One region of the Streptomyces sp. NPDC055243 genome, then DNA from elsewhere that is predicted to be linked to it. Evidence: riboswitches for the same ligand, from Rfam matches in the RefSeq annotation. Region 1 holds a riboswitch; the other holds the start of a gene.
What was found. Region 1 has a riboswitch for ZMP and ZTP ahead of ACIGXX_RS02850 (bifunctional 5,10-methylenetetrahydrofolate dehydrogenase/5,10-methenyltetrahydrofolate cyclohydrolase). Riboswitches for the same ligand answer to the same signal wherever they lie in the genome.
Positions count from the first base shown of each region.

Region 2: it holds a riboswitch for ZMP and ZTP, as region 1 does, so the genes downstream of both, glyA (serine hydroxymethyltransferase) here and ACIGXX_RS02850 (bifunctional 5,10-methylenetetrahydrofolate dehydrogenase/5,10-methenyltetrahydrofolate cyclohydrolase) in region 1, are expected to answer to the same signal.

Region 1 covers NZ_JBITWR010000001.1:578,666-583,059, forward strand. Annotated here, with positions in the region: gene ACIGXX_RS02840 (LysR family transcriptional regulator) at 1-465, opposite strand, end outside; gene ACIGXX_RS02845 (EamA family transporter) at 569-1,453, shown strand; gene ACIGXX_RS02850 (bifunctional 5,10-methylenetetrahydrofolate dehydrogenase/5,10-methenyltetrahydrofolate cyclohydrolase) at 1,471-2,331, opposite strand; ZMP/ZTP riboswitch at 2,353-2,438, opposite strand; gene ACIGXX_RS02855 (DMT family transporter) at 2,611-3,558, shown strand; gene ACIGXX_RS02860 (methylated-DNA--[protein]-cysteine S-methyltransferase) at 3,663-4,166, shown strand; gene ACIGXX_RS02865 (2OG-Fe(II) oxygenase) at 4,193-4,394, shown strand, end outside.
Region 2 covers NZ_JBITWR010000023.1:103,134-107,527, reverse strand. Annotated here, with positions in the region: gene ACIGXX_RS40400 (glutathionylspermidine synthase family protein) at 1-173, shown strand, start outside; gene ACIGXX_RS40395 (SAM-dependent methyltransferase) at 254-1,039, shown strand; gene rocD (ornithine--oxo-acid transaminase) at 1,171-2,373, opposite strand; ZMP/ZTP riboswitch at 2,485-2,575, shown strand; gene glyA (serine hydroxymethyltransferase) at 2,616-3,962, shown strand; gene ACIGXX_RS40380 (hypothetical protein) at 4,096-4,394, opposite strand, start outside.

The sequences.
Region 1 (4,394 bases):
GACGGCACTGGCGAAGCGTGCCTCGTTGAAGGTGGTGCGGACGACGGCGAGGTCGCAGAGGCCCTCGGCGAGGCCGCCGGACGCGGAGTTCGTCCGGATCAAGTACAGCTCCACGTCGGGGTGTCCCGCGGCCCAGCGGCGCTGGAACTCCGCGGTGTGGCGGCCCATCGCCGACCAGGCGTGGCCGATGCGCAGCCGGGTGTGTCCGGTGGTCGCCTCGCGGATGAGGTCCTCGGCCTCGGCGAGCAGCTGCCGGGCCCGCGCGAGCACCTGCACCCCGGCCGTCGTGGGCGTGACGCTCCGGCTGGTGCGGTGCAGGAGGCGCACCCCGAGCACCTCCTCGAGCCCGCCGAGGGTGCGCGAGACCGCAGCTTGCGAGACGCCCAGCTCGGCGGCGGCATCGGTGAAGCCGCCGGTGTCGACGATGGCGACCAGGCAGCGCAGATGCCGCAGTTCCAGATCCATGGCCACAGCGTAGGGACAACCGGAGCCAATGAATAACCAGAGCGTATAGATGAACGCCGGCATGCATTTTTCGTATGCCCGCGGGTGACGCATCCTGCGGTGCATGCGAACGTCTCGGAGCGAAGGCAGGACCACCGCGAACCTGGGGGAACCGGCGGAGAGTTCCCGAGGTCGGCTGCCGGGCATGGCGATGATGTTCGGCAGCGGCCTGTCCAATCAAGTCGGCGCCGCCACGGGCGCCTTGGCGTTCGAAGCCATCGGTCCCGCCGGTGTCGTGGCCGTGCGGCAATGGGTCGCGGGAGCCGTACTCCTCGCGGTCGGCAGGCCCAAGGTGCGCGCCTTCACCTGGCGCCAGTGGTGGCCGCTGCTGTGCCTGGCCGCTGTCTTCGCCACCATGAACCTCTCCCTGTACACCGCGATCGACCGCGTGGGCCTCGGCCTGGCGGTGACCCTGGAGTTCCTGGGCCCGCTGACGGTCGCCCTCGCCGCCTCCCGCCGTGCGGTGGACCTCGGCTGCGCGGTCGTGGCGGGGGCCGCGGTGGTCGCCCTGGCCCGCCCGCGACCCAGCGCGGATTACGTCGGCATCGGGCTCGGCCTGCTCGCCGCGGCCTGCTGGGCCTCGTACATCCTGCTCAACCGCACGGTCGGGGCCCGCCTCCCGGGCGTCGAGGGATCGGCCGCCGCCGCGGGAGTCTCCGGGCTCCTCTACGTGCCGGTCGGCATCGCGGTGCTGGCCCACCACCCGCCGACGGCGACGGCCCTGGCCTGCGCGGTGACCGCGGGCGTCCTCTCCTCAGCGGTCCCGTTCCTCGCCGACCTGCTCGCCCTGCGCCGGGTCGACGCCCGTTTCTTCGGGATCTTCATGAGCGTCAACCCGGTCCTCGCGGCGCTGGTGGGCATGGTCGTCCTGGGGCAGTCCCTGGAGGGGGTGGAGTGGCTGGCCATCGCGGCGATCGTCTCGGCCAACGGGGTCAGCGTCCTGAAGTAGGCGCGAGGCGCCCGCGATCAGTCCAGGCCGAGCTGCCGCTTCGCCGCCTCGACCGTCTGGGCGAGGAGCACGGCGATGGTCATGGGACCGACACCGCCGGGCACGGGAGTGATCAGGCTCGCGCGCTCCAGGGCGGAGTCGAAGTCGATGTCGCCGACGTTGCCCGGGTTGTAACCCGCGTCGATCACCACGGCGCCGGGCTTGATGTCCGCGCCGCCGATGAACCGCGGCCGGCCGACGGCGGCGATCAGGACGTCGGCCTGCCGGACGATCGAGGAGAGGTCGGCGGTGCGCGAGTGGCAGTACGTGACCGTGGCGTCCCTGCCCAGGAGCAGCATGCCGGCGGGCTTGCCGAGGATGGCGCTGCGGCCCACGACGACGGCGTGCTTGCCGGTGAGGTCGACGTCGTACGCGTCGAGCAGGCGCATGATGCCGCCGGGCGTGCAGGACACGAAGCCGGGCAGGCCGAAGCCCATCGCCGCGAAGGAATGCATGGTCACTCCGTCGACGTCCTTGGCCGGTGCGATCGCCTCGAAGGCGGCGCGCTCGTCGATGTGGGGCCCCACGGGGTGCTGCAGCAGGATGCCGTGCACGGTCGGGTCCTGGGAGAGGCCGGTGACCGTCGCGACCAGTTCCTCGGTGCCGACCGAAGTGGGCAGGGCCACGTGCCGTGACTCGATGCCCGCCTTTTCGCAGCGGGCGCGCTTCATGCGGACGTAGGTCACCGAGGCGGGGTCGTCGCCGACCAGGACGGTCGCCAGGCAGGGGGAGTTCCCGGTGCGACGGCGGATGTCCGCCGCGGTCGCGGAGGTGGTGTCGACGAGGCGGCGGGCGAGGCCGGTGCCGTCCATCAGGCGAGCAGTCTGAGTCTGGGGCATGTGCCACTCCTGGACTTCAGGGTGAGTCGCCCAGGCGCGCGGCATCGACACGATGTCAGGCCGCTCCCCGGTGGTACTCCACCTCAGCGCCAGTCACGGCCCGCCTCTCACCCTAAGGGACGGGGCGGGGCGGGAAGCGGCCGGCATTGAGGATGTAGCTGAGCTTAATGAAAGTTCAAAACTTGTTGCTTGTCCTTTCGTGTCGGCGACGGCATCGTTCCCTGACAACGGCCCGAGGGCGAGGGCCCGCCATCAAGGCCCCGACCAAGGAGAGCGACAGTGAACGGCGTCCCCGGACGAACGTGGGCAGCGGCCAGGGTGGGCGTACTCGCCCTCCTCTGGGGATCGACCTTCCTCTGGATCGAACTGGCCCTGGAGGGCCTGTCTCCCGTGCAGGTCACCCTCCTGCGCTGCACCCTGGGGGCCGCGACCCTGACGGTCGTGCTCTTCGGTACGCGCAACCGCCTGCCCCGCGGCCTCAAGACGTGGAAGCACGTCTTCGTCGCCGCCTTCTTCTGCAACGCCCTGCCCTTCGGCCTCTTCAGCGTCGGCCAGCAGACCGTCGACTCCGGAGTGGCGGGCGCGCTGAACGCCACGACCCCGCTGTGGTCGGTCCTGATCGGCCTCGCCATCGGCACGGAACGCGGACTGCGCCCCGTACGCCTCGCCGGACTCCTCATCGGTTTCGCGGGTACGTCGCTGATCTTCGCCCCGTGGCAGCAGTCGGGCATGACGAGTTGGGGCGCCCTCGCGATCGTGGGCGCGGCGGCGAGCTACGCCGTCGGCTTCGCGTACATGGGGCACCACCTCGTCGGGAAGGGCATGCCCACCCTCTCCCTCTCCGCGGCCCAGCTCATGGCGGCCACGGGCCTGACGTCGCTCGCCCTGCCGGTCGGCGGCCTGGAGGCGATCCACGTGGACCGCACCGCCCTGATCGCCGTCGTGGTCCTGGGCGTCTTCGCCACCGGTGTCACCTTCCACCTCACCTACCGGATCATCGCGGACGAGGGCGCGACCAACGCCGCGACCGTCGGCTATCTGCTGCCGGTGGTCTCCGTGGCGCTGGGCGCGGTCGTGCTCGACGAGGCCTTCAGTCTTCGGGTGGCCGCGGGCATGGCGGTCGTACTCGTCGGGGTCGCCATGACGCGACGGCAGAAGCGCGACCCGGCACCGACGCGCCAGGTGGCGGCGGCTCCGGCAGGCGCCGCGGAGGCCCGCAGGGCGTGAACGCCCCGTCCGAATCCCGCCAGCACGCGCGATCGCGACACCTCAGTGTGGGAGGTGGAAAGAAGCGAAGAAGCGCGGAACGGAAAGGGAAGAGGGTGGCCACGATGACCGTCCACACGACCGTCAGCAGCCCGCTCGGCGAACTGCTGCTGGTGGGGGAGCCGACATCGGACGGCGTCTCGCTGACGTCACTGTCCATGCCGGGCCAGCGGAACGCCCCAGCCGTGCACGGGAGTTGGATGCACGACCCGGATCGATTCCCGGAGATCGCACGGCAGCTCGCCGCCTACTTCGCCGGTGAACTCACCCGGTTCGACATGGAGTTCACCCCCGGCGGCACCGACTTCCAGCGGCGCGTCTGGAGCGCCCTGGAGGAGATCCCGTACGGCACGTCGACCACCTACGGCGCGCTCGCCGAGCGGCTCGGCATCGAGCGCGGGCGGGTCCAGGCCCTGGGCGCCGCGATCGGCGCGAACCCGTTGCTGCTGGTGCGCCCGTGCCACCGCGTGATCGGCGCGGACGGCTCGATGCGTGGGTACGCGGGCGGCGTGCGGCGCAAGGTCGAACTCCTCACCCATGAGGGCGCCCTCCAGCCCACCCTCGTCTGACCCGCACGACCGCGAAGGACCTCATCATGATCGACACCACTCACCCGGCGGACGCCCGCGTCGGCGAACGCGTGGCGGCCGGGGACTGGGACGCGCTGACCGCCGAGCTCGACGAGCACGGCAACGCTCTCACCGGCCGGCTCCTGACCCCCGGCGCCTGCCGCGACATCGCCGCCCTGTACGACGAGACCGACCGCTTCCGCACCACCATCGACATGGCCCGCTACC
Region 2 (4,394 bases), on a different contig from region 1:
GTGCGGAGGCGTGCTGCTACCAGGAGTTGGCACCCCTGCCCGACTTCGACGGCAACCGTGTGGTGCTCGGTGCGTGGGTCGTCGAGGACGAGGCGGCGGGGCTCGGCATCCGGGAGTCGGCGGGTCTGATCACGGACGAGTACGCGAGGTTCCTGCCGCACGTGATTCTCTGAGGCCGGACCCGCGGGCTCCGCCAATTTCCCCGAGTACGCTGCCGGTTGATCGCGATGACGCACCCGGAGGCGAACCGAACATGGCCGACAGCAGGATCAACACCACGCAGCCTCACACGGCCCGGATCTGGAACTACTGGCTCGGCGGCAAGGACAACTACCCCGTCGACCAGGCCGCCGGGGACCAGATCCGCACCCTGCACCCCGGCATCGGCGCGTACGCGCTCGCCGACCGGCAGTTCCTCGGGCGGGCCGTGCGCCACCTCGTCACCGAGTGCGGCATCCGGCAGTTCCTCGACATCGGCACCGGTCTGCCGACCGCCGACAACACCCACGAGGTCGCCCAGCGGCTCGCCCCCGAGTCCCGCGTCGTCTACGTGGACAACGACCCGCTCGTCCTCACCCACGCGCGCGCCCTGCTGACCAGCACCCCCGAGGGCAAGACCGACTACCTCGACGAGGACCTGCGCAACGTCGACGCGATCCTCGAACACGCCGCCAAGACCCTGGACTTCGACCAGCCGGTCGCGCTGATCCTGCTCGGAGTCGTCATCTTCATCGAGGACGACTCCGAGGCGTACGGCATCGTGCGCCGTCTGCTCGACGCGCTGCCGGCCGGCAGCCACCTGGTCCTCTCGCACACGATCACCAGCCCGGCGATGCCCGACGTGGACGAGGCGGTGGCGTTCTGGAACGAGAACGGCACGCCCAAGCTCACGCAGCGCACACCCGAGCGCGTCGCCGAGTTCTTCGAGGGCCTGGAGCTCCTCGACCCCGGTGTGGTGTCGTGCAACCGCTGGCGTGCGGAGTCGACGGTCGGCGTCGAGGACGTGGCCATGTTCGGCGGAGTGGGCCTCAAGCGTTGAGTCCGGGCTGCTGAGACCGGGGCTGCTGAGACCGGAGCCGCTGAGGCAGGGGCCGCGGAGGCACGGGCCGCTGAGGCACGGGCCGCTGAGGCACGGGCCGCGGAGGCGGTACGGGGCCCGCCTCCCCGGAACTAGGCCAGCACGGCCCGCAGTTGATCAAGCCCCCAGTCCAGGTCCTCCTTGCTGATCACCAGCGGCGGGGCGATCCGGATCGTCGACCCATGGGTGTCCTTGACCAGCACCCCCCGGTCCATCAGCTTCTCGGAGATCTCGCGGCCCGTGCCGTGCGACGGCTCGATGTCGACGCCCGCCCACAGCCCGCGGCCCCGCACCTGCGTCACCGCGCCCGTGCCGGCGAGCAGCCCCAGCTCGGAGTGCAGATGCTCGCCCAGCTCGGTGGCCCGCTGCTGGAACTCGCCCGAGCTCAGCATGGCCACGACCTCCAGCGCCACCGCGCACGCCAGCGGATTGCCGCCGAACGTCGAGCCGTGCTCACCCGGCTTGAACACCCCCAGCACATCCGCGTCCGCCACCACCGCGGACACCGGCACGACACCCCCGCCTAGCGCCTTGCCCAGGATGTACACGTCCGGCACCACGCCCTCGTGCTCGCACGCGAACGTCCTGCCCGTCCTGCCGAGCCCCGACTGGATCTCGTCCGCCATGAAGAGGACGTTCCGCTCCCGCGTCAACTCCCGGACGCCCGCGAGATATCCGGCCGGCGGCACCAGGACCCCGGCCTCGCCCTGGATCGGCTCGAGGAGCACGGCCACGGTGTTCTCCGTGACCGCTTCCCGCATCGCGGTCAGATCGCCGTACGGCACGATCTCGAAGCCCGGGGTGTACGGGCCGTAGTCCGCGCGGGCCTCGGGGTCCGTCGAGAAGCTGACGATGGTTGTGGTCCGCCCATGGAAGTTGTCGCGCGCGACGACGATCTTCGCCCGCCCGTCGGGCACGCCCTTGACTTGATACCCCCACTTCCTGGCGGTCTTCACGGCCGTCTCCACCGCCTCCGCGCCGGTGTTCATCGGCAGCACCATCTCCTTGCCGCACAGCTCCGCGAGCCGCGTACAGAAGTCGGCGAACCGGTCGTGGTGGAAGGCCCGCGAGGTGAGCGTCACCCGCTCCAGCTGCTCCTTGGCGGCGTCGATCAGGCGGCGGTTGCCGTGCCCGAAGTTCAGCGCCGAGTAGCCGGCGAGCATGTCGAGGTAGCGGCGCCCCTCGACGTCCGTCATCCAGGCACCCTCCGCCGACGCGACCACGATGGGCAGCGGGTGGTAGTTGTGCGCGCTGTGCGCTTCGGCCGAGGTGATGAACTTTTCGGTAGTCGACACGGGGTCTCCGTTCGTCCTGCGGCATGGGGCGGGTGTGGCGCCCAAGTTCTATCGTCGCTCGGATCGTGGACGAGGAAACCTGCCGACCCGGCGTGCCCGCTAGGCTGCTCTCTACAGCACGGCGACTGGCGCACGGGGAACGGACCCCGAGGAAGCCGTGCGAGGCAGAACCTTCGAGGTGCCGCCCGCCTGGGCACCCCGGGACCACGACCGGAAACTCACCGCTCGCCCCGGAGGACGCCATGACTCACTCCCCTTCCTCGAACCTCGCCGCGGATTCCGCTTCCTCACGTTCCGCTTCCGCGGATTCCGCGCAGCTTCCGAACACCCTCAGCCACCCCGCGCTCGCCGCGCAGGACCCCGAGCTCTCGGCTCTCGTCGGCGCCGAGGAGCAGCTCCAGGCCGACACCCTGCGGCTGATCCCCAGCGAGAACTACGTCTCCACCGCCGTCCTCGAAGCCTCCGGCACGGTCCTCCAGAACAAGTACAGCGAGGGCTACCCGGGCCGCCGCTACTACGAGGGTCAGCAGAACATCGACCCCGTCGAACGCCTGGCCGTCGCCCGCGCCAAGTCCGTCTTCGGCGTCGAGCACGCCAACGTCCAGCCGTACTCCGGCTCCCCGGCCAACCTCGCCGTCTACCTCGCCTTCGCCGAGCCCGGTGACACCGTGATGGGCATGGCCCTCCCCATGGGCGGCCACCTCACCCACGGCTGGGGCGTCTCCGCCACGGGCAAGTGGTTCCGCGGCGTCCAGTACGGCGTCCGCCACGACACGGGCCGCATCGACTTCGACGAGGTGCGCGACCTCGCCCTCAAGGAACGCCCCAAGCTGATCTTCTGCGGTGGCACCGCCCTCCCTCGCACCATCGACTTCGCCGCCTTCGCCGAGATCGCCCACGAGGCGGGGGCCGTCCTCGTCGCCGACATCGCGCACATCGCCGGCCTGATCGCGGGCGGCGCCCACCCCTCACCGGTGCCGCACGCCGACGTGATCTCCACGACCACCCACAAGACCCTGCGCGGCCCGCGCGGCGCGATGCTGATGTCCCGCGAGGAGCACGCCAAGGCCATCGACAAGGCGGTCTTCCCCGGACTGCAGGGCGGCCCGCACAACCAGACCACCGCGGCCATCGCCGTCGCCCTGCACGAGGCGTCGCAGCCCTCCTTCCGCGACTACGCCCGCGCGGTCGTCGCCAACGCCCAGGCCCTCGCCGAAGCACTGCTCGCCCGCGGCTTCGACCTGGTCTCCGGCGGCACCGACAACCACCTGATCCTGATGGACCTCACCCCCAAGGACGTCCCGGGCAAGGTCGCCGCCAAGGCCCTGGACCGGGCCGGGATCGTCGTGAACTACAACACCGTGCCGTACGACCCGAGGAAGCCGTTCGACCCCTCCGGCGTCCGCATCGGCACCCCCTCGCTCACCTCCCGCGGTCTCGGAACGCAGCACATGCCGACCGTCGCCGACTGGATCGACCGAGGCGTCGCCGCGGCCCGTGCCGGTGACGAGGACGCCCTGACGAAGATCCGGTCCGAGGTCGCCGACCTGATGGCCGCCCACCCGGCCCCGGGCCTGCCGGCGCACTGACTTGCCTGACCGGCCTGACCGGCCTGACCGGCCTGACCGGCCTGACCGGCCTGACCGTTCTGATCGCTGGTCCGCACAGCCGCCCCAGGTCGGCCACCTCACCGGCCGGGGGCGGCAGCGTCCCTGCGCCCCCTCACACGTCCCGCAACTCCTGCCGCGGGCCGTCCTCATGGAGCCGCCGCCCGCGCAGAGAGGCGAGGAAGGGCCCCCGCAGCAGCAGCGCTCCCGCGGCTCCCGCCGCGGCGCCCGGTATCGCCCACCACCAGCCCGTGCCGCCGTCGCCCGGTATGCCATCCGCCCGTGCCGAGGCGGTCGTCGGCGGTGGGGCCGCATCCGTCTCGGGGGCTGTCGCCTGATTGCCCCCGGCTGCCGGAGCGCCCATGACCCCCAGCTTCTTGAACAGTGCCGTCAGGCGGGCCGGGTCCTTCGCCT